Regions from separate parts of the Actinomadura sp. NPDC049382 genome, predicted to be linked through region 3. Evidence: riboswitches for the same ligand, from Rfam matches in the RefSeq annotation. Region 3 holds a riboswitch; each other region holds the start of a gene.

Region 1 (7,265 bases), on a different contig from region 3:
CCCGGTCGCCGGGCGCCCGGCTGGCCGCGCTCAAGCTCATCCGGCGGGAGTTCGCCGAAGGCTCGGCCTTCCGGGAGCGGTTTCGCCGCGAGATCGCCGCGGCGAGCAAGGTGAGCGGGCTCTACACGGCCCCGGTGCTGGACTCCGACGCCGACGCGCCGCAGCCCTGGTTCGCCGCCGGCTACGTCCCCGCGCCCACGCTGGGCGAGGCCGTCGCGAGCGTCGGGACGCTGCCGGAGTCCGCCGTCCGGACGCTGGGCGCGGGACTGGCGGAAGCGCTGCAGGCGATCCACGGGGTCGGCCTGGTGCACCGCGATCTCAAGCCCGGCAACATCCTGCTGGCCGAGGACGGCCCGAAGATCATCGACTTCGGGATCGCCAAGGCCGCGGACGCGACGCAGCTCACCGGCACGGGCGCCATGATCGGCACGCTGGCCTACATGGCTCCCGAGCAGATCGCCGAAGGCAAGGACGCCGGGCCCGCGGCGGACGTGTTCTCGCTGGCGGGTGTGCTGGTCTACGCGGCCACGGGTGCCAAACCGTTCGGCGAGCGGGACCCGGCCACGGTGCTCTACGAGGTCATGTACGAAGAGCCGTGCCTCGACGGCGTCCCCGCGTCACTGCGGGACTTGCTCGCCGCCTGCCTGGCCAAGGAGCCGGCCGGACGTCCCACGCTGGAGTCCGTGCTCGCCGCGCTGACCCCCGCCGATCCCCGGGCGTTGAACTCACCCGCGCTGCGCCGCGAGGTGGCGGTCAGGGAGGCCGAGGCGACCAGGGTGGCGTCGGAGCCGGTCACGGCACCCCCACCGACACCGCGGGTCGATGACACGGAGGCGGGCAAGGCCGGACGGCGCCGGTTCCTGGGACTGGCCGCCGCCGTCGCCGTGGCCGGCATCGGCGCGGGGGCGGCGGGCTGGGCGGTGACCCGCGGAGGCTCCGAGCCCGCCAAGCCCGCTCCCCGCGCGACCGCCCTCGCCACGGCGCCCCCGCCCGCGTGGACGTTCACCCCGCCTCGGCCCGTCAGCGGGACGTCGATGGTGCTGCTGGCGGGCGGCGTCGTGCTGTGGGGCGGCGAACAGGAGATGTACGGGGTGGATGCCGGCTCGGGGCGGCAGCTGTGGACGAAGGACAAGGCCAACGCCGTGTATTCGGACGACGTCGCCCCCGGATCGGCGTTCGTCGTCCTCGGCGGCGTGGTCGGCGACATTGAGGACCAGTTGATCACTCTGATCGACGCCCCGACCGGCAGGACCACGAACCTCCCCACGCCCGCCGGCGTCGTCCCCTCTTCCGTCATCGGCGTGGTCGGCGACACGATCCTCGTGCGTTCGCGGACGGACGTATGGGCGCTCGACCTGACCAGCGGCAAGATCCGGTGGGATCTCTCCACTGACGGGTCGTTCTCCGGAGCCGTCGACCAGACCAGCCTCTACCTCAGCACTGACCCTTCCCTCACCGCCCTCGACGCCGTCACCGGCCGCAAGCGCTGGGTCCACACCTGGCCCAGGAGCGGCGGCACCCGGGACGGGTCAAGCCTGGACATCGCGGTCGCCGGTGGACGATTGTTCGGCAACTTCGGCGATACCGTCCAGGCGGTCGACACCGCCACCGGAAGGCCCGTGTGGTCGCGAAACACCGACGTGCAATTCGACACCGTCATTCCCGCAGGCGCTAACGCGATCTTCAAGGAAGAGGTCCTCCACGCCTACGACCAGGCGACCGGCGACACCCGATGGACGCTGGTCGGTCCGGAACCGTTCAACAACGACCCGGGACACATCGCCGCGACCGGCGACCTCATCGCGACCGCCTTCAGCGACCCGTCAGGCCCGTCCAAGGGCATCTTGGTCGCCGGGGCCGACGGCCGAGCACTGTGGTCGCACTGGGGGCCGTCGGAGACACAGCGCGGTTGGGAAGTCGCGGTGTCCGGTTCGTCGGTCTTCGCGACCGACCACAAGCGGCTCTACCGCTTCCCGGTGACGCGGTGACGGCGGCGGCGCTGGAGCCCGGCGATCCCGATCGCATCGGGCGGTACCGCCTGCTGCGGCGCCTGGGCGAGGGCGGCATGGGGGTGGTCTACCTGGGCGCGTCCCCGGCGGGACGGGCGGTGGCCATCAAGGTCGTGCGGCCCGAGCTTGCCGGAGACCATGATTTCCGTGCCAGGTTCCGAAGCGAGGTCGAGGCCGCCCAGAAGGTCAGCGGCGCGTTCACCAGCCCGGTCGTCGAGGCGGAACCCGACGGCACCGTCCCGTGGCTGGCGATCGCGTACGTCAACGGCCTCAGCCTGAAGGAGACGATCGAGCGGTACGGGCCCATGCCCGAGCCGCTGCTGCGCACCCTGGGCGCCGGACTGGGCGAGGCCCTGATCGCGATCCACGCGGCGGGACTGCTGCACCGCGACCTCAAACCGGCCAACATCCTGCTCGCCAAGGACGGCCCCAAGGTCATCGACTTCGGCATCAGCAAGGCCGCCGACACCGCCACGCTCACCGCGGAGGGCCAGTTCATCGGCTCCCCCGGCTACATGTCCCCCGAGCAGATCCGCGGAACGCGGCTCACACCGGCCGCCGACGTGTTCGCCTACGGCGCCGTGCTGGCCTTCGCCGCCACCGGCCGCCCGCCGTTCGGCAAGGGCGCGGTCCCCACGATCATCCATAGGACCCTGCACGAAGAACCCGACCTGCGCGGCGTACCGGCCTCCCTGGCACAGCTGGTGACCGCCTGCCTCAGCCGGGACCCCGACCGGCGTCCGCCCGCGAAGCTGCTGCCGACGCTGCTGGCCGCCCAACCGGCCACGGCCGGCTGGCTCCCCGGCGACATGGGCGAGGAGCTGCGGCAGCGGGAGGACACCCTCGTCCTGGACCTGCGGACGCTCGCCAGGGCCCACACCCGGCGACGGCTGCTGATCGGCGGGGCCGCCGCCGCTGGACTGGCCGTCATCGGCGGCGGAACCGCCGCGGCACTGGCCGCGACCCAGGACGGGAAGGGGCATCGTCTCTCCCCGCCGAAGTTGCTGTGGCGAACCGCGATCGACGACGAGGACGACGTCACCCTCGACGTCCTTTCCCGCTCCATCATCTCGTCCGCCGACAGGGTCTTCGAGGACGAGGTCCGCTGCTACTCGCTGGCCACCGGACGGCAGATCTGGACCCGAGGCAACCAGACGCTCATCGGCCCGACGCTCATCTACACGATGGCCGGCTCCCGCATGGTCGCCATGGACGAGTCCCAGACGGTCAAGTGGACCTACAACGCACCCACGAAATACCGGTTCCCCGAACTCATGGTGTCGGCCGACAGGCTGCTGGCTCTGAGCGGGGATCGAACGATCACCGGCCTGGACCCCACCACCGGCCGCCGCCTCTGGATCCGCCAATGGCCGCAGGCGTCGTCCACCATCCTCCACGGCATCCAGGGACGCACCCTCCTCGGCCAGACGGCCAAGGAGAAAGGCGAGAACCAGTACCACGCACTCGACATCACCACGGGCGCCGTCCGATGGTCCAAGCCGCGCGAGACGATGCTCATGGTGCCGGGCGACGGTGACCTGATCTTCAGCAGTTCCTCCCACACCACTCTCGACGCGTTGTCGGTCGACACCGGCCAGAAGGTCTGGAGCGCCGACCTTCCCAACGCCGCAAAGGACCCGGACAACAAGGACGCGCTCTCCCTCAACGCGACCGTGGCCAATGGACTGGTCTACATGAACGGGCCGACCATCTACGCCTTGGACGCGGCCACCGGCCGACAGCGGTGGACCTACACGCCGGCCTCACCCGGCGGCCACGCCTTCCTACTCGACGGAAGACGCGCCTACATCCTGGACAGCCCGCATCTGGTCGCCCTCGATGCCCGCACAGGCAAGCGTCTCTGGTCCGTCAACACCCCCGCGTCCAAGACCGTCCCACTGATCGCCGCCGGCGGGCTGATCTGCACCGGCGTGGCAGGCACCACGAACTCGGGACTCTATGCGTGGGACGCCATGACCGGCGAAATCATCTGGAACTACCCCATGACAACCCCCGCCTCTACCGAGCAATGGGAATTCAGCACCAACGGCCGCATCCTCGCCGCCGCACACGGCAACGCACTCCTCGCCTTTCGCCTCGTCTGAACTAATGGCGGCCCAAGAGGCGAGTCAAACACCACCACAGTCGCAACGCCCCGCCCACACTGTGGCCCACCCTGCTTCGATGACAGGTGTCCATCCCGAACGGCGACCGCATGTGATCAAATGATGGCATGAACGCGATCTGGGGAAGCGTCGTCGCCGTGGTGGGCACACTGCTAGGCGTGCTGGTCTCTGCCATGACTCAGCGATGGAACTCCACCCGTTCCGAGCGCCTCACACGAGAGCGGCAGCTATGGGAGGAACAACTCACCGCGTTCAGCAGCTTCGCCGGCGCGCTCGTCGACTATCGCCGCGCCGAGTACGACCGTGCCCACAGAAGTTTGGACGCACCTGATTCCACTGCCCATCAGAACGCTCGCGAAGAATCCTATCGCGCACGCGCAACAGCCCAGCAGGAATTGTTCCGCGTTCAACTTCTGTCCGACAGTACTGGGCTGTTCCAATTGGCGGAGCAGGCTTTCGTCGCCACCGAGGAGATTCACGAAGCAGCCACCAAAGAAGAAGTGAAAAACAACGGCGAGCGGGCAAAGCAGGCACTCGCCGTCTTCGTTGAAGAGGCAGGCGGCCTGGTCCGCAGACCACATTGGCCGTCGGCCGGTGTGCAGGGCTAGACTCGTTGTGCGGATGGTTCACCCGCGCCCTGGCGGTGCGGGTGTCGCAAGAGGGAACCCGGTGAGAATCCGGGACTGCCCCGCAGCGGTGAGCGGGAACGACCGCCGTCATAGGCACTGGGCCCACGGTCTGGGAAGCGACGGCCAGTAGGACGCCCTACTCTGGTAGGAGCGACGCCCGCGAGTCCGAAGACCTGCCTCCGCCCGCGCGCCGGCCGGTGCGCGGTGGTCTGCGGCCTCGTGGGAGGGTCGGCGGCCGGCGCACACGCATGCATGGCGTGGGTCCGTCCCCTTCCGCAGCGCCGCCCGTGGCACAGCGAGGGAAGCCGCCATGAGAACCACGATCCTCGGATATCCCCGTATCGGGGCGAACCGTGAACTGAAGTCCGCCACCGAGGACTACTGGGCCGGACGCATCGACGCCTCCGCCCTGGAGAAGGCCGCCGCGGACCTGCGCGGCTCCGTGTGGAGGGAACTGCACGACGCGGGCCTGGACATGGTCCCGTCCAACACGTTCTCGTACTACGACCAGGTTCTCGACACCAGCGTGCTGGTCGACGCGGTACCCGACCGCTACCGGCACCTGGACGGGCTGGACCGGTACTTCGCCATGGCGCGCGGCGTCCAGGACGTCCCGGCGCTGGAGATGACCAAGTGGTTCGACACCAACTACCACTACATCGTCCCCGAACTCGGTCCGGACACCCGGTTCCGGCTGGCCGAGGGCGCCGACGCCAAGCCGCTGGCGGAGTATCGGCAGGCCAGGGCGCTGGCCATCGAGACGCGGCCGGTGCTCGTCGGCCCCCTCACGTACCTGCTGCTCGCCAAGTCCGCTCCGGGGGCGCCCGCGGGGTTCCGTCCGCTCGACCTGCTCGACGGGCTGGTGGACGTGTACGCGGAGCTGCTGGAGAGGCTGGCCGGGGCCGGCACCGATTGGGTGCAGTTGGACGAGCCCGTCCTGGTCGGTGACCGGACCGACGAGGAACTCGCCGCGCTCGAACGCGCCTACGCGCGGCTGGGCGGGCTGCCGGCCAGGCCGCGCCTGCTCGTCGCCACCTACTTCGGCACCGTCGGCGCCGACGCGCTGCGCGTTCTCGGCGGCACCCGCGTGGAGGCCGTCGGCCTCGACCTCGTCGCCGGGCCGCGCAACGTGGACGTGCTCGCCTCGATCGGCGGACTGCCGCGCAAGACCGTCGTCGCGGGCGTGGTGGACGGCCGCAACGTCTGGCGCGCCGACCCGCACCGCGCCAAGGCCGCCTACGCGGTGCTGCTGGGCCTGGCCGACCAGGTGATCGTGAGCACCTCCTGCTCACTGCAGCACGTCCCGATCGACCTGGACGCCGAGACCGGCCTCGATCCGGCGGTGCGGGAACGGCTGGCGTTCGCGCGGCAGAAGGTCGCCGAGGTCGTCGCACTCGGCGAGGCGCTGCGCCTGGAGAAGCCTCCCGCCGACGCTCGGACGCAGGCTCCTTCGCCGGACGTCGACGACGGCGTCCGGGCCCGCGTGGCCACGCTCGCCGACGCTCGCCGCGGTGGCCGCGCCACCCGGTTCACCGCCCAGCGGGACGCGCTGAAGCTGCCCGAGCTGGCGACGACCACGATCGGCTCCTTCCCGCAGACCTCCGCCATCCGCAAGGTCCGCGCCGACCACCGGGCGGGCCGTATCACCGACGACGCCTACGAAGCGGCGATGCGGGACGAGATCGCCCGGGTCATCGCGCTGCAGGAGGACCTCGGCCTCGACGTGCTCGTCCACGGCGAACCCGAACGCAACGACATGGTCCAGTACTTCGCCGAGCGGCTCGACGGCTACGCCGCCACCGAGCACGGATGGGTGCAGTCCTACGGCTCCCGGTACGTGCGGCCGCCGATCCTGCACGGCGACGTCGCCCGTCCCCGGCCGATGACCGTCGCATGGGCCGCCTACGCACAGTCGCTGACGGACAAGCCGGTCAAGGGCATGCTGACCGGCCCGGTCACCATGCTCGCCTGGTCGTTCGTCCGCGACGACCAGCCGCTCGCCGACACCGCCCGCCAGGTCGCCCTCGCGCTGCGCGACGAGATCGCCGATCTGGAGGCGGCCGCCATCCGGATCGTCCAGGTCGACGAACCCGCGCTGCGGGAACTGCTGCCCCTGCGCCGGGCCGACCACGCCGCCTACCTCCGCTGGGCCGTCGCCGCGTTCCGGCTGGCCACCTCAGGCGCCGCCGACACCACCCAGGTCCACACCCACATGTGCTACTCCGAGTTCGGCGAGATCATCGACGCGATCGGTGATCTGGACGCCGACGTCACCAGCGTCGAGGCCGCCCGCTCGCACATGGAACTGGTCGCCGACCTGCGCGCCGCCGGCTACGCCAACGGCATCGGCCCCGGCGTCTACGACATCCACTCTCCGCGCGTCCCGGCCGTCGAGGAGATCGAGGCGAACCTGCGCCGCGCGCTGCAGGCCGTCGAGCCCGCCAGGCTCTGGGTCAATCCCGACTGCGGCCTGAAGACCCGCGGCTACCCCGAGACCGAGG
Region 2 (7,265 bases), on a different contig from region 3:
TGCCGCTGCGGATCCTGCGCTCGCGGAACGTGTCCGGCGCGTACGCCGTGCAGCTGCTCACCCTGTCGGCGATGTTCTCGTTCCAGGTGGTCGTCGCCCTCTACATGCAGCAGGTCCTCGGCTACAGCGCACTGGACACGGGCCTGGCGATGCTCCCGGCCGCCGTCGCGATCGGCGCGGTCTCGCTGCTGGTGTCGGCGCGGCTGTCCAACCGGCTCGGTGAGCGGTTCGTGCTGATGGCGGGCCTGGTGCTGCTGATCGGCGCGATGGCATGGCTGACGACCGTCCCGGTGGACGCCGACTACATCACCGACCTGCTCCCGGTGTTCGTCCTGGTCGCGGGCGCGGGGCTCGTCCTGCCGTCGCTGACCGGACTCGGCATGTCGAGCGCCCGCCCGGAGGACGCGGGCCTCGCGTCAGGAGTGTTCAACACCGTCCAGCAGGTCGGGATGGCCCTCGGCGTCGCGGTACTGACCACGCTCGCCGCCGCCCGCACCGAGACCCTGCGCGCGGACGGCGAGGACGCCGCCCACGCGCTCACCGGCGGCTACCACCTGGCGTTCGGCGTCTCCGCCGGGCTCCTGGTCGCCGCGCTCGCGGTGTCCCTCCTCGTCCTGCGCCGCCCGAAGCCGCAGGCCGCCGCTCCGGAAACGCCCGCGCGGACTAGTGAGGCAGGACGAGAAGCAGCAGCGGAAGGCCGGCGATGACCGGGACGGCGACCGACGCGGCGACGCGCATGCGGCGCGACACCGGCTCCGGCTCCAGCAGGCGGTTCACCCGCACCATCACCGGCATGTCGCCGTGCGCCACGCCGAGCGTCCCGGACGGGGCGGCCGCCGGACGCGCCGCGGCGAACCGCAGCAGCGCCGTCGCCAGCTCGCGCGCCGGATGGTGGTGCCGGGCCCGGTCGTCGGCGGCCATCTCGATCAGCAGCTCCACCGCGTCCAGGCACCGCCCGACCAGGTGGAACTGCGGGAACACCTGGCGCAGCGACGTGAACGGCAGCAGCACCAGGTCGTGCCGCTCGCGCGCGTGCGCGCGCTCGTGCGCGAGGACCGCGGCCAGCTCGCCGCGGTCGAGCAGCTCCAGCGTGCCAGCGCTGACGACGACCTTGTGCGAGCGGACGCCCGGCACGCAGTACGCGGCGGCGCCCGGATGGTCGAGGACGAGGGTGCCGGGCACGGACGAGTCGCGGCGCGACACCAGCGCGAGCAGCGCCCGGTGCCGCCGCCGGGCCCGGAACACCCGGACCACCGCGAACATCAGCATGACCAGCAGCACGCCGGCCAGGCTGATCGCACCGAGCAGCGCCGCGACCTGCACGGCGCCGAGGCGTGCCGCCTGGTCGTCGTAGAGGCCGGGCAGCCCGCCGAGGACGCCCTTGCGGTACGGGAGGAGGGCCAGGCCGAGCAGGGCTCCGATCGTGGCGACGCCCCAGCACAGCCCGAGGGCCTGCCAGAGCGCGATCCCGATGCGCGGCGCTCGCCACGTCCACCGGGCGCGGGACAGGAAGTGCGCCCCGCCGACGGTCCCGAGAGAGATCAATGCGAGCAGGGCGGCGCCGGTCATGCCGGTGGTTCCTTACTCGTGAGGCCCGCGAGGGTCTCCCGGATCACGTCGATCTCGTCCCGCGACACGGACCGGACGAAGTGGGCGAGCGCCGCGTCCCGGTCACCGGTCTCGTTCAGCGCGCCCAGCATCAGCTCGGTCACGTACATCTCCCGGCTCGCCACCGGGTGGTAGCGCCAGGCCCGGCCGTCGCGCTCGCGCTCCAGGAAGCCCTTCTTGGCGAGCCTGTCCAGCACCGTCATGACCGTGGTGTGGGCGAGGTCCCGGTCGCCGGCGAGCGCACGGCTCACGTCACGGGCGGTCGCCGCCTCGTGGCCGGCGTCCTCCCGCTCCCACAGGACCTCCATGACCGTGCGTTCAAGCTCTCCCAGACCCTTCACGGCTTCAAGGTTATCCGACCGATACCGAGGTCACCACGTCAGGTAGTACTACCGCCGGTAGGGGGCGCCACGAGGCCCAGCTCGTAGGCGATGATGACCAGCTGCACCCGGTCGCGGGCGGCCAGCTTCGCCAGCAGCCGGGCCACGTGCGCCTTCGCCGTGGCGACGCTGATGTAGAGCTCGTCGGCGATCTCCTGGTTCGACAGGCCGCGCCCGACCAGGGTCAGCACCTCGCGCTCGCGGCCGGTGATCCCGGCGACCTCCCGCGGCTCGGCCCGCCGCGGCGCGGCGGCGGGCTCCGGACGGGCGGCGAACTCCTCGATCAGCCGCTTGGTGACGCTGGGCGCGATCAGCCCGTCCCCGCCCGCCACGACGCGGATCGCCGCGAGGATCTCCTCCAGCGCCATGTCCTTGACCAGGAAGCCGCTCGCGCCCGCCTTCAGCGAGCCGTACACGTACTCGTCGTCGTCGAACGTCGTCAGCATGATGACGTGCGCCCCGGTGATGCGGCGGGTGGCCTCGATGCCGTCCATGTCGGGCATGCGAATGTCCATCACGACCACGTCGGGGTGAAGGGCCTCGACCAGGTCGACCGCCTCGCGGCCCGTCCCGGCCTCGCCGACGATCTCCAGGTCCGGGGTGTCGGCGATCAGCACGCGCAGCCCGGCGCGGATGAGCGGCTGGTCGTCGGCCAGCACGACGCGGACCGTCATGCGGCCGCCGCCGGCGCCGGGATGCGGGCCGCCACCCGGAACCCGCCCGCGGGGGACGGCCCGGCGGCGAACTCGCCGCGCAGCAGCGCGACCCGCTCCCGCATCCCGACCAGGCCGTACCCGGCGCCGACCACGCCGCCGCGCCCGTCGTCCGCCACCTCGATCGCGAGCTCGCCGTCGCGGTAGTCGATCGTCACCCGGCAGCGGTCGGTGCCCGCGTGCCGGACGACGTTCGTGACCGCCTCCTGGACGATCCGGTACGCCGAGAGGTCGACGTCCGGCGGAAGCGCCCGCGGCTCCCCCGTCCGGCGGATGTCGACCGCGACCCCGGCGTCCGCGGTCGCCGCCGCCAGCCGGTCGAGGTCGGCCAGGCCCGGGGCGGGGCCGAGCGGAGCGGGGTCGTCGGCGCGCAGCGCGGACAGCATCCGCCGCAGCCCGGACAGGGTGTCGCGGCTGGTGGCCTCGATCGCGCCCAGCGCGTTGCGGGCCTCCGCAGGCTGCGTCTCGATCACCCGTCCGCCCACGCCCGCCTGGATCGCGATGATCCCGATGCTGTGCGCGACCATGTCGTGCAGCTCGCGGGCGATCCGGAGCCGCTCGGCGGCGACGGCCTGCGCGGTCTCCCGCTCGCGCATCTCCTCCGCGTGCGCGCGCCGCACCCGCAGCGAGTTCCCCGTCATCCATACGACGACCATCGCCAGGACGATGGTGAGGAGGAGCACCTCGTCCGCCATCAGGAACGCGGCGACGGACAGGAGTTGCAGGACGCCGGTGACGACCGCCACGGAGCCCGAGACCCAGCGCGGGCGTGTCGCCGCGATGTAGCAGACCGCGAGATCGGTGAGCAGGATCTGCCCACCCGCGACGACGCCGTTCGGCGTCTCCGACAGGGCCAGGATCCAGGAGAAGAGCAGGATCGCGTGGGCCGGGAGGGGGTTGCGCCGCAGCAGCGCGGCGACGAGCACGGTGAGGCCGACGCAGAGCAGGATGTCCAGTTCCCGCGAGAGGAACCGCCCGGTGGAGAGGGCGAGGAACAGGACGCCGGGATAGAGCGCGGCTCCCGACCAGGCGAGAACCGCGCCGCTGAGACGGCGCACTCGGGCTGACATGCGCCGATCGTAACCGCCGGCCGTTCTCCCGCACATTGGCCCGCGGGCGTAATCCCACGGGCTAACGGGCGTTCCGCAAATGTGTGCGACGGCCCGATGCGCGAAAACCGGGCCGATCGACACCGTTATCCGCATGAAACGCTGGATACCACTGCTCTTGGCCATCGAAGTCACAGCAATAGCCGTATTCTCTATCACCTACGACTCGCTGGATTTCCGCATCTACTGGCTGGGCGGAGACGCCATAACCGACGGGACCCGCCTCTACACGGAACAGCTGGCCGACCACTGGTTCACCAACACCCCCTTCTTCGCCACCCTCTTCACCCCCCTCTCCCTGCTGCCGCTCACCCTGGCCCGCGTGATCTGGCAATTCGCCGCACTGGCCGCCTTCATATGGGCATGCCGAATCACGATGAAACTGACCGGCCGCCACGTCCCCCTCATCGCCGTCGTAGCGGCCGGCCTCCTTCTGGAACCGGTCTACCACTCGTTCTTCCTGGGCCAGGTCAACCTCTTCCTGCTGGCCCTCGTCCTGGCCGACATGCACCGCGCCGCCCAAGGCCGCCCCGCCGGAATCGCCATCGGCATCGCGACCGCGATCAAACTGACCCCGGCCATCTTCGTCGTCCTGCTCCTGCTGACGAGGCGCACGAAGGACGCCGTGACCGCCACGGCCACCTTCGCCACGTGCACCCTGCTCGCCTACGTCATCGCACCGGAAGCGTCCCGCGTCTATTGGCTGGACACTTTCTACGACACGTCCCGGGTGGGCGTCCCGTACATCAGCAACCAATCCCCCTACGGCACCCTGAACCGCATATTGCGCGGCACGGCCGAAGTGGGCGACTGGTACACCGCCATCCCGCTGACGATCGCCGCGATCGGCCTGACGATCGCCGTCCTCTGGGCAAGAAGAGGCGACTGGCTGACCGCCACAGCCGTCACAGGCGCGACCGGCCTACTGGTCTCCCCCATCTCCTGGGCGCACCACTGGGTATGGATCGTCCCCGCCCTGGCGGTGCTCCTCAGGAACAACAACCGGAAAACCGCCCTGGCCGCCTACGTCCTCTTCGCGCTCTCCCCGCTCTGGTGGACGCCGCACAACGGCCACCCACTCCAATACGGCTTCCACATCTTCCTGACCCCGATCGCCAACTGCTACCTGCTGGCCGGCGTGGCCTTCCTGACCCACATGGCGATCCGCCTCAGGACCGCCCCGCCCACCGGTCAAGGTGAACTGCGGCATCCAACTCCCGCCGCTGCCGCCACCCGTGCCGTTCGAGATCCGGAGCGGATTGCAGACGGCTGACCGGCCCCAGACACAGCCAGGCGACCGGACGAACGTCCCCCGGAATGCCGAGCAACTCACGCAGGTAAGCCTCGCGGTAGAACGAAACCCACCCCACCCCCAAGCCCTCCGCCATAGCGGCCAGCCACAAGTTCTGAATGGCCAGACAGACCGAGTACAGCCCAGCATCGGCGATCGCATGCCGCCCCAAAACCGCAGGCCCACCCCGAGCAGCGTCATACGTGACCACAACCGAAAGAGTGGACTCCAGAACCCCATCGATCTTGATCTTCCCGAACCGCTCAGCCGCATCCCCTCGCAAACCACGAGCGAACACAGCCCTCTCCCCCTGGACATGCTCATAGAAGGCACGCCGAAGCCGAACGTCCCTCACCAGAATGAAATCCCAGGGCTGCGACAGCCCCACGCTCGGCGCGGCATGCGCCGCCGCGAGCACCCGGTCGAGGACGTCCCGCGGAATGGGCGCACCGGTGAACTCGGCGCGCACATCGCGGCGGCGGTGGATGACGTCGTAAAGCTCCATGGCAGGCTCCCGCTGCGTCGGGCCGCCGCATGGCGGCCGCGTGGAGCGGGGCCGGTCTTCGGACTCCCGGATCGACGCCGGACCGCCCGCCTTCCCAGCCTTCCGGCCAGTGGCCGCGCAAACGCGCATGGACGGCAGCTCCCCGGTCACCGCGGCGGGCCCGTGCCGGATTCACACCGGCTTCCCGATTCTCCCCACGAAGGGGCACCCCGCGTCAGTTCATGCCACCGGCGACTCTACCGCCGTCAAAGCTCACGAACGAAGGCCGCATCAACGAGCCCCAGCCAAGCACCCTGGTCATCTGCGAGCGGCCGCGCCAACGGCAACGACACGAACCGGCAGGCGAACGTCAACCCCGCATCGCCCTCGTCACCATCCACCACGTGCTCCCAGGCGTCCGCCACAGAGGCACCCGCGACAAGATGAAAGAACGACGTCCGGCGAGGCTCCCCAGAACACGGATGCGGCTTCTCCTCTACGGCAACCCGCCGAACAACCGAGACATCGCTCAGCCCCGTCTCCTCAAAAACCTCCCGCAAAACCGCCCGCACCAAGCCTTCACCACCCCTGACACCACCCGCTGGCACCTGAGTCCCCGCTTCCGGCATCCCGACATGATCGAAGACGAGCAACTCAGGACCAGGGTCATACCTGATCACATAAGCGGCGACACGAATCCTGGGCGGGCTCAACCGCCAGGACCGCCCTCCGCTCCCTCAAGCGACAGCCGACCCGGCGGCGGATACGGCAACTCCGGCCGCGACTCAGCGGAAAGCCCATCAAGAGCCAACTCGAGATAACGCCGCCAAGCCTGCGGCTCATGATCCAACAGCGGCGCCGCCGTGTGCTGGATGCCGCTCAGCAGCAGGACCACATCGGTGCCGGTGACATCTGGCCGCACGGCCCCCTGCCGCCGCGCACGGTCGGTGATCTCCTCCGCGACGTCGCGGAGCCGCTGGATCGCCTCCCGCACCTGCTCGCTCTGCAGGGACGGCCGGCCGACGACCTCGCAGAACGCCCGGTCCCTGACGAAGATCTCCACCCCGGCGGCCATGAACTCCCGCAGCGCCCGCCCCGGATCGTCGGCCTCCAGCAGCGCGGTCCCGGTGCTCTCCAGCTCGTCCAGCATGCCGAGCATGATCGCCGCCAGCAGGTCGGCCTTGGAGGAGAAGTGCCGGAAGACCGTGCCCTTGCCCACCCCGGCGCACTCCGCGATCTCGCCGATGGACACCTCGACCCCGCGCTCGGCGAACGTCCGAGCCGCCGCGTCCAGCAGCAGCCGACGGTTCCGCACCGCATCACTGCGCGACGGGACGCTTTTGGCCATGCGCCACTCCTTCCTACAGCGACCACTCTACCTAAGGTGACCAATCGGTCCGCTTATGAGCTCTCTAAGGTGACCGCCCGGTCCGCTTACGGACCGGCCGGAGCGCAGACCGCACATCGAAGGGAAAGTCATGAACGACAAGCTCGCCGGAAAGACCGTCCTGGTCACCGGCGCGTCCTCAGGCATAGGCGAGGCAACCGCACTGGCCCTGTCAGCCGCAGGCGCGGACCTGGCCGTCGGCGCCCGCCGAGCCGACCGCCTGGCGACCCTCGCGGACAAGGCACCAGGCGAGGTACTTCCCCTGAACCTGGACGTGACAGACCAGCAGTCAG
Region 3 (7,265 bases):
GTAGGTCAGGACGATCTCGGACGGCGCCGCGACCGTCGCGTCCTTCTCGGGGCTGGCGGACGTCAGCGCGGCGTGGGCGGAGGCCGGTGCCGCGGTCAGGGCCAGGACCGTACCGGCGGCCAGGACACCGGCCGCGATCCGTCGCATCACCTTGATCATGCCCGGCTCCGGGCGCGGCTCAGGCCGTAGCCGCCGAGGCCGAGGCCGACGGCGCCGACCGCGATGCCGATGCCGCCGAGGAGGCGTGCCGTCCCGTCGTCGGACGAGGCCGCGGCCTCGGCGGCGGGCTTCTTCTCCGTGGTCAGGCCGACCGCGGCGGCGGACCCCTTCGGGGTGAGCTGGAGCGTCGGCGCCGGGTGCTCCGGTTCGGCGGCGCCCTCGGCCGGCGCCTCCTCCCACTTGACGACCTCGCCGTTGGAGTACGTCTGGTCGGCCTTGAACATCAGCTGGTCGGTGTCGGTCGGAAGCGGCCCCATGGAGACGTCGAACTCCTCGAACTGACCGGCCTCAATCTTGCCGCCCGACCAGGTGATCGTGGTGACGGCCTCGGTCAGCTCGCCGCCGTGGGTCTGGATCGGCTTCGGCAGCGTGGACTTCTCCGCCTTCACCGTCCAGCCGGGCGTGGGCCGGACGGACACCGACGCGAGCGGGTGGTCGGCCGGCAGGTGCACGACGACCTTGGTCGTGGCGGCGTTGTCGCGCTCGTTCGGCACCCGGAACGAGACCTTGGCGTAGGAGCCCTGCTCGGCGCTCTTCGGGTTGGCGGTGACGTGCGCGGACGCGGCCGTGGCCGCCCCGAGCACCGAGAGCGCGGTGAGGGAGACGAGGGCGCCGGCGCGGCGCGCGGGCACGCTGAAGGACATGGGGGAACTCCGTTCGAGTCGTACGGGAAGGGCCGGATGCGCCGCGGATCGGCGTCCGGTGACGTACGGCGCGCGCGTCAGATGTGCGCGAGCGCCCTCGAACGGAACGGGGGACCCCGCCGGACCACCTGGTGCCGCAGCGCGCGGTCGGCGGCGGGGACGGCGGCCGGCGCCGGGGCGGGGACGACCGGCCGCTGCGGCACGGCCGGTTCGATGGTGAGCAGGGCGAGGAGCAGCCGGACGGGACGGTCGGCGGCGGCGGCGACCCGGCGGGCCATCGTCCACACGGACCGTTCGCCGCGCCGCAGCCACCAGGCGGCGACGAGCGCGGCGACGCAGTGCGCGAGCGTCATGGCCAGGCCGTTGCCGCCGTGCGCGGCGGGCACGGCGGCGAGGTCGGGCATCGCGGCCGCGTCGGTCATCGCCGCGTCGGTCATGGCGGCGTGCATCGCCGGGGTGTGGTCCGCCATGGCGGGCACGGGGTGTGCGGCCGGAGCTGCGGCGGCCGTGAACAGCGTGTGCAGCGCGAACTGCCCGCCGAGGAGCCCGCCCAGGATCGTGCCGAGCGAGCGCTCATGGCCCGCCAGCATCAGCGTCACGCCGACGACCGCGCCGAACCCCGCCGTCCCGGCCCAGAGCGGGACCGCTGCCCCGCCTGCGAGGACGTGTCCGAGCACCGCCAGCGCGACGCACACGGTGGCGAACACCACCGCGCGTGCGGCGCGGAACAGGGGCTGCGGGGAACGCTCCGACATGACGCCCCCATCGTGCCACCCCCCTCCGGGAGCGTGCAGCCGACCCCGGGAACCCGCACCGACGCGCCCAACATCTTGGGGTTGCGCATTGATCGTCAACAAGATGTAGGGTTCAACCCCGTGCTGGTACGCCCCCGCCGCCCGGCGGCGGGGGCGTCGTAAGAGGGAACCCGGTGTGAATCCGGGACTGCCCCGCAGCGGTGAGCGGGAACGACCGCCGTCACATGCACTGGGCCCGACCGGGCCTGGGAAGCGACGGTCAGTAGGACGTGCCTGACAGGTGCGCCGCCCGCGAGTCCGAAGACCTGCCCGCACGAATGGCCTGGGGGTCGTCCCCGGGCCGACACGTCCGGGCCTCGCGGGTGGGCCGAGGGCGGAGCGCGGCATGCCGCGCCCCGTTCGCATGCCTCCGCGAGGCGGCTTGCGAGGGGAGAAGCACGTGACACAGGCGTTGCACAGGGCACCGGCGTCGCACGGGGGCCGGGCGCCGGCCGCCGCGCCGCCCGCCGGGGAGGGCATCGCCGCGGAGGTCGAGGCCGCCTGCGCCGGGATACCGGACGTGGCGGCGGCGCGCGTGCTCGCCGCCGTCCGGTCCGGCGACGGGCTGGACGCGGCGGCGCTGCGGGACCTCGCCATCACCGAGGCCGCCGCCCTGGTGGCCGCCGAACCCGGCTACTCCAAGGTCGCCGCGCGGCTGCTCGGCGCCCGGATCCGGGACGAGGCGGCGTCCGCCGGCGTCACCGCGTTCGCCGAGTCGGTCGCCGCCGCGCACCGGGAGGGCCTGCTCGCGGACGGCCCGGCCGCGTTCGTCGCCGCCCACGCCGCCTTCCTCGACGCGCTCGTCGACGACGGCGCCGACGACCGGTTCGAGTACTTCGGGCTCCGCACCCTCTACGACCGGTACCTGCTGAGGCATCCGCGTTCCCGGCTCGTCCTGGAGCGTCCGCAGCACTTCCTGCTGCGCGTGGCGTGCGGGCTCGCCGACACCGTGGACGAGGCGGCGGAACTGTACGGCCTGCTCAGCACGCTGTCGTACCTGCCGAGCTCGCCGACGCTGTTCAACTCGGCCGCTCGCCGCCCGCAGCTGTCGTCGTGCTTCCTGCTCGACTCGCCGCGCGACGAGCTGGAGGCGATCTACGAGCGGTACGGGCAGGTCGCGCGGCTCAGCAAGTACGCGGGCGGCATCGGGATCTCGTGGACGAAGGTGCGGTCCCGGGGCTCGCTGATCCGCGGCACGAACGGGCACTCCAACGGCATCGTCCCGTGGCTGCGCACGCTGGACTCGTCCGTCGCCGCCGTCAACCAGGGCGGCCGCCGCAAGGGCGCGGCCTGCGTGTACCTGGAGCCGTGGCACGCCGACGTCGAGGAGTTCCTCGAACTGCGCGACAACACGGGCGAGGACGCGCGCCGCACCCACAACCTGAACCTCGCCAACTGGATCCCGGACGAGTTCATGCGCCGCGTCGAGGACGACGCGCCGTGGTCGCTGTTCGACCCGAAGGAGGTCCCCGAGCTGGCCGACCTCTGGGGGGACGAGTTCGACGAGGCGTACCGGGCGGCGGAGCGGGACGGGCGGTTCGTCCGGCGGGTCCCGGCCCGCAAGCTGTACGGGCGGATGATGCGCACCCTCGCGGAGACGGGCAACGGGTGGATGACGTTCAAGGACGCCGCCAACCGCGCCTGCAACCAGACCGCCGAGCCCGGCCAGACCGTCCACCTCTCCAACCTCTGCACGGAGATCCTTGAGGTGACGAGCGACGGCGAGGCCGCCGTCTGCAACCTCGGGTCGGTGAATCTGGCCGCGCACGTGACGTCCGCCGGAGTCGACTGGGAGCGGCTTCGTTCGACCGTCCGCACCGCCGTCCGCTTCTTGGACCGCACCATCGACAGGGGCTTCTACCCCACGCCCGAGGCGGAGAAGGCCAACCGCAAGTGGCGTCCGGTCGGGCTCGGCGTGATGGGTCTCGCGGACGTGTTCTTCACGCTGCGCCTGCCGTTCGACTCCGACGAGGCCCGCGCGCTGTCGACGCGCATCGCCGAGGAGATCGCGCTGGCCGCCTATGGCGCGTCCGCCGACCTCGCCGCCGCGCACGGGCCGCTGCCCGCCTACGGCATGACCCGCACCGCGCGCGGCCGGCTCCACCTGGACCACTTCCCGGACGCCGCGCCGACCCGTCCCGCCGAGTGGGCCGCGCTCCGCGAGCGCGTCGCGGCGGTCGGGCTCCGCAACTCGCTGCTGATCGCCATCGCGCCGACTGCGACGATCGCGTCCATCGCGGGCTGCTACGAGTGCGTCGAGCCGCAGGTGTCCAACCTGTTCAAGCGCGAGACGCTGTCCGGCGAGTTCCTGCAGATCAACGGCTACCTGGTGGCCGAGCTGAAGGCGCTCGGGCTGTGGACGCCGGCCGTCCGCGAGGCGATCAAGCGCGCGAACGGCTCCGTGCAGGGTCTCGTCGACCTCCCCGACGAGACCCGCGCCCGTTACCGGACGGCCTGGGAACTGCCGCAGAAGGCGCTCATCGACCTCGCCGCCGCCCGCACCCCGTACATCGACCAGTCGCAGTCGCTGAACCTGTTCATGGAGACGCCGACGATCGGCAAGCTCTCCTCGATGTACGCGTACGCGTGGCGCAGCGGGCTGAAGACCACCTACTACCTGCGCTCCCGTCCGGCGACGCGCATCGCGCAGACGACCGTCGCCACGGCTGCGGCCGTGTGCTCCCTGGAGAACCCCGAGACCTGCGAGGCGTGCCAATAATGCTGCTCGACCCCGGCATGGACCTGACCCTGCGGCCCATGCGCTACCCCGACTTCTACGAGCGGTACCGGGCCGCGATCCGCAACACGTGGACGGTGGAGGAGGTCGACCTCGCGTCCGACATGGCCGACCTGGAGCGGCTCACGCCCGCCGAACTGCACCTGGTGAACCGGCTCGTCGCGTTCTTCGCCACCGGCGACTCGATCGTGGCGAACAACCTGGTGCTGAACCTCTACAAGCACGTGAACGCCCCGGAGGCCCGGCTCTACCTGTCGCGGCAGCTATATGAGGAGGCCGTCCACGTACAGTTCTACCTGACCCTTCTGGACACCTACCTGCCCGATCAGGACGAGCGCGCGCGGGCGTTCGCGGCGATCGAGCACATCCCGTCCATCCGGGCGAAGGCGGAGTTCTGCTTCCGCTGGATCGACTCGCTCGGCGCCCTGGACGAGCTCCGCACCGCCGCCGACCGCCGCACGTTCCTGCTCAACCTGATCTGCTTCGCGGCCTGCATCGAGGGGCTGTTCTTCTACGGCGCCTTCGCCTACGTGTACTGGCTGCGCTCGCGCGGGCTGCTGAACGGCCTCGCGTCCGGCACCAACTGGGTCTTCCGGGACGAGAGCATGCACATGGAGTTCGCGTTCTCCGTGGTCGACACCGTCCGGGCCGAAGAACCGGAACTGTTCGACGCCGAGCTGACCGCGCAGGTCACCGCGATGCTGGACGAGGCCGTCCAGGCGGAACTGGCCTTCGCCCGCGACCTGTGCGGCGACGGCCTGCCCGGCATGAGCGCCGGCGACATGCGCGCCTACCTCGAATACGTCGCGGACCAGCGGCTCGTCCGGCTCGGGCTCCCGGCCCGCTACGGCACCGCGAACCCGTTCGCGTTCATGGAGCTGCAGGACGTCCAGGAGCTGTCCAACTTCTTCGAGCGGCGGGTTTCGGCCTACCAGATCGGCGTCGAGGGGAGCGTCGCGCTCGACGAGGCGTTCTGAACTAATGCGGGCGGGCACTCGTTGAGCAGAGACCCTAGGCCGAGGAGGACGCCCATGCCTTCCGTCGTCGACCGGATCAAGAGATATCTCAGCGGCCCGCAGGGCCGGAAGATGCGAGCGAGGGCCGAGCACTACGCCCGCGATCCGCGCACGCAGGCCAAGGCACGCCGCCTGCTCGCCCGATTCCGCGGCGGCCGCCGCCACTGACACGGTACGGCCCGTCCTCACCGAGGGCGGGCCGTCGCCGTGACGGGACGTCCGACGCCTCTTCTTGCATGCTGGACGTAACTGCAAGTCGTTTGCAATAGTGGCCGTATGGCCGACTACACGCTTCCCGACCTGCCCTACGACTACGCAGCCCTGGAGCCCGCGATCACGGGCGAGATCCTTGAGCTCCACCACGCCAAGCACCACGCCGCCTACGTGAAGGGCGCCAACGACACGCTGGAGAGGCTCGCCGAGGCGCGGGACAAGGAGCAGTACGGCGGCCTGGTCGGCCTGGAGAAGACGTTCGCCTTCAACCTGTCCGGGCACGTCCTGCACTCGATCTTCTGGGACAACCTGTCACCGGACGGCGGCGACCGCCCCGACGGCGAACTGGCCGCCGCCATCAACGAGCATTTCGGGACGTTCGAGGCGTTCCAGAAGCAGCTCACCACGGCGACGTCCACGGTCCAGGGCTCGGGCTGGGGCGTCCTGGCGTGGGAGCCGCTCGGCCGCCGCCTCATCGTGGAGCAGGTCTACGACCACCACGGGAACGTCGGCATGAACACCACCCCGCTACTGGTCTTCGACGCCTGGGAGCACGCGTACTACCTGCAGTACCGCAACGTCCGCCCCGACTACGTCGAAAAGCTCTGGACCCTCGTGAACTGGACGGACGTGAAAGCGCGCTTCGACGCCGCCCGCGCGTCCTAGAAGACGGCGGCGCCGGACGCGGCGCCGCTCAGGGGGCGGCGTTCACCTGGCCGGGATCGTGCTCAGAACCTTTCCTCGCGGCCTGGTGAACGCCGCTTCCCCATTGGGCGGACGCACCGCCCCGCCCACCCGCCGCTAGGCACGGTCACCGTTCCCTTGGCCCGATGCCATACCGCTCTTGGGGCGACCATAGGCTGCCCTCCATGACCGGCGAGTACCAGCATTGGGAGAACGTCCCCACGCGGTGGAAGGACAACGACGTCTACGGGCACGTCAACAACGTCGTCCACTACTCGCTCATGGACACCGTCATCAACGAGTGGATGATCCGGACGGCCGGTTTCGACCCGGTGACGTCCGCCGCCATCGGCCTGTGCGTCGAATCGCACTGCGAGTACAAGGCCGAGGTCGCGTTCCCCGACACGATCAAGGTGGGGCTCCGCATCGGCAAGCTGGGCCGCTCCAGCGTCCGCTGGGAGGTCGGCATGTTCCGCACGTCCGACGGCGCCCTCATCGCCGAGGGGCACTTCGTGCACGTCTTCGTCGACCGCGGCACCCGCCGCCCGGTCGAGATCACCGGCCCCGTCCGCACCGAGATGGAGAAGCTGCTCGCATGACCGAGACCCGCGCCGCCGTCCTCGTCGAGTCCGGACGCCCCGCCCCCTATGCCGACTCCCGCCCCCTGGATATCGCCGACCTGCGCCTCGACCCGCCGGGCCCCGGCGAACTCCTCGTCCGGATCGGCGCCGCGGGCCTGTGCCACTCCGACCTCTCGGTCATCAACGGCTCCCGCCCCCGGCCGCTCCCGATGGCCCTCGGCCACGAGGCCGCCGGCGAGGTGGTCGAGACGGGCACCGGAACCGAGTTCGCGCCCGGCGACCACGTCGTCCTCGCGTTCGTCCCGGCCTGCGGCCACTGCGACCGCTGCGTCGGCGGGCGCCCCGCCCTCTGCGGCCCCGGCGCGCAGGCCAACGGC

Evidence for each region. Region 3 has a riboswitch for cobalamin ahead of AB0K34_RS10485 (ribonucleoside-diphosphate reductase subunit alpha). Riboswitches for the same ligand answer to the same signal wherever they lie in the genome.
Region 1: another riboswitch for cobalamin. It lies ahead of metE (5-methyltetrahydropteroyltriglutamate--homocysteine S-methyltransferase); the one in region 3 lies ahead of AB0K34_RS10485 (ribonucleoside-diphosphate reductase subunit alpha).
Region 2: another riboswitch for cobalamin. It lies ahead of bluB (5,6-dimethylbenzimidazole synthase); the one in region 3 lies ahead of AB0K34_RS10485 (ribonucleoside-diphosphate reductase subunit alpha).

Annotation. Positions count from the first base shown of each region.
Region 1 covers NZ_JBFARO010000047.1:184-7,448, reverse strand. Annotated here, with positions in the region: gene AB0K34_RS25355 (PQQ-binding-like beta-propeller repeat protein) at 1-1,988, shown strand, start outside; gene AB0K34_RS25350 (serine/threonine-protein kinase) at 1,985-4,114, shown strand; gene AB0K34_RS25345 (hypothetical protein) at 4,243-4,743, shown strand; cobalamin riboswitch at 4,741-4,960, shown strand; gene metE (5-methyltetrahydropteroyltriglutamate--homocysteine S-methyltransferase) at 5,075-7,265, shown strand, end outside.
Region 2 covers NZ_JBFARO010000012.1:1,938-9,202, reverse strand. Annotated here, with positions in the region: gene AB0K34_RS10560 (MFS transporter) at 1-707, shown strand, start outside; gene AB0K34_RS10555 (M56 family metallopeptidase) at 664-1,569, opposite strand; gene AB0K34_RS10550 (BlaI/MecI/CopY family transcriptional regulator) at 1,566-1,949, opposite strand; gene AB0K34_RS10545 (response regulator transcription factor) at 1,988-2,662, opposite strand; gene AB0K34_RS10540 (sensor histidine kinase) at 2,659-3,771, opposite strand; gene AB0K34_RS10535 (glycosyltransferase 87 family protein) at 3,905-5,083, shown strand; gene bluB (5,6-dimethylbenzimidazole synthase) at 4,980-5,606, opposite strand; cobalamin riboswitch at 5,638-5,833, opposite strand; gene AB0K34_RS10525 (NUDIX domain-containing protein) at 5,852-6,298, opposite strand; gene AB0K34_RS10520 (TetR family transcriptional regulator) at 6,295-6,933, opposite strand; gene AB0K34_RS10515 (SDR family NAD(P)-dependent oxidoreductase) at 7,064-7,265, shown strand, end outside.
Region 3 covers NZ_JBFARO010000011.1:126,451-133,715, reverse strand. Annotated here, with positions in the region: gene AB0K34_RS10500 (copper resistance CopC family protein) at 1-147, opposite strand, end outside; gene AB0K34_RS10495 (YcnI family protein) at 156-863, opposite strand; gene AB0K34_RS10490 (hypothetical protein) at 941-1,618, opposite strand; cobalamin riboswitch at 1,778-1,925, shown strand; gene AB0K34_RS10485 (ribonucleoside-diphosphate reductase subunit alpha) at 2,058-4,376, shown strand; gene AB0K34_RS10480 (ribonucleotide-diphosphate reductase subunit beta) at 4,376-5,371, shown strand; gene AB0K34_RS10475 (hypothetical protein) at 5,426-5,578, shown strand; gene AB0K34_RS10470 (superoxide dismutase) at 5,687-6,289, shown strand; gene AB0K34_RS10465 (thioesterase family protein) at 6,493-6,906, shown strand; gene AB0K34_RS10460 (zinc-dependent alcohol dehydrogenase family protein) at 6,903-7,265, shown strand, end outside.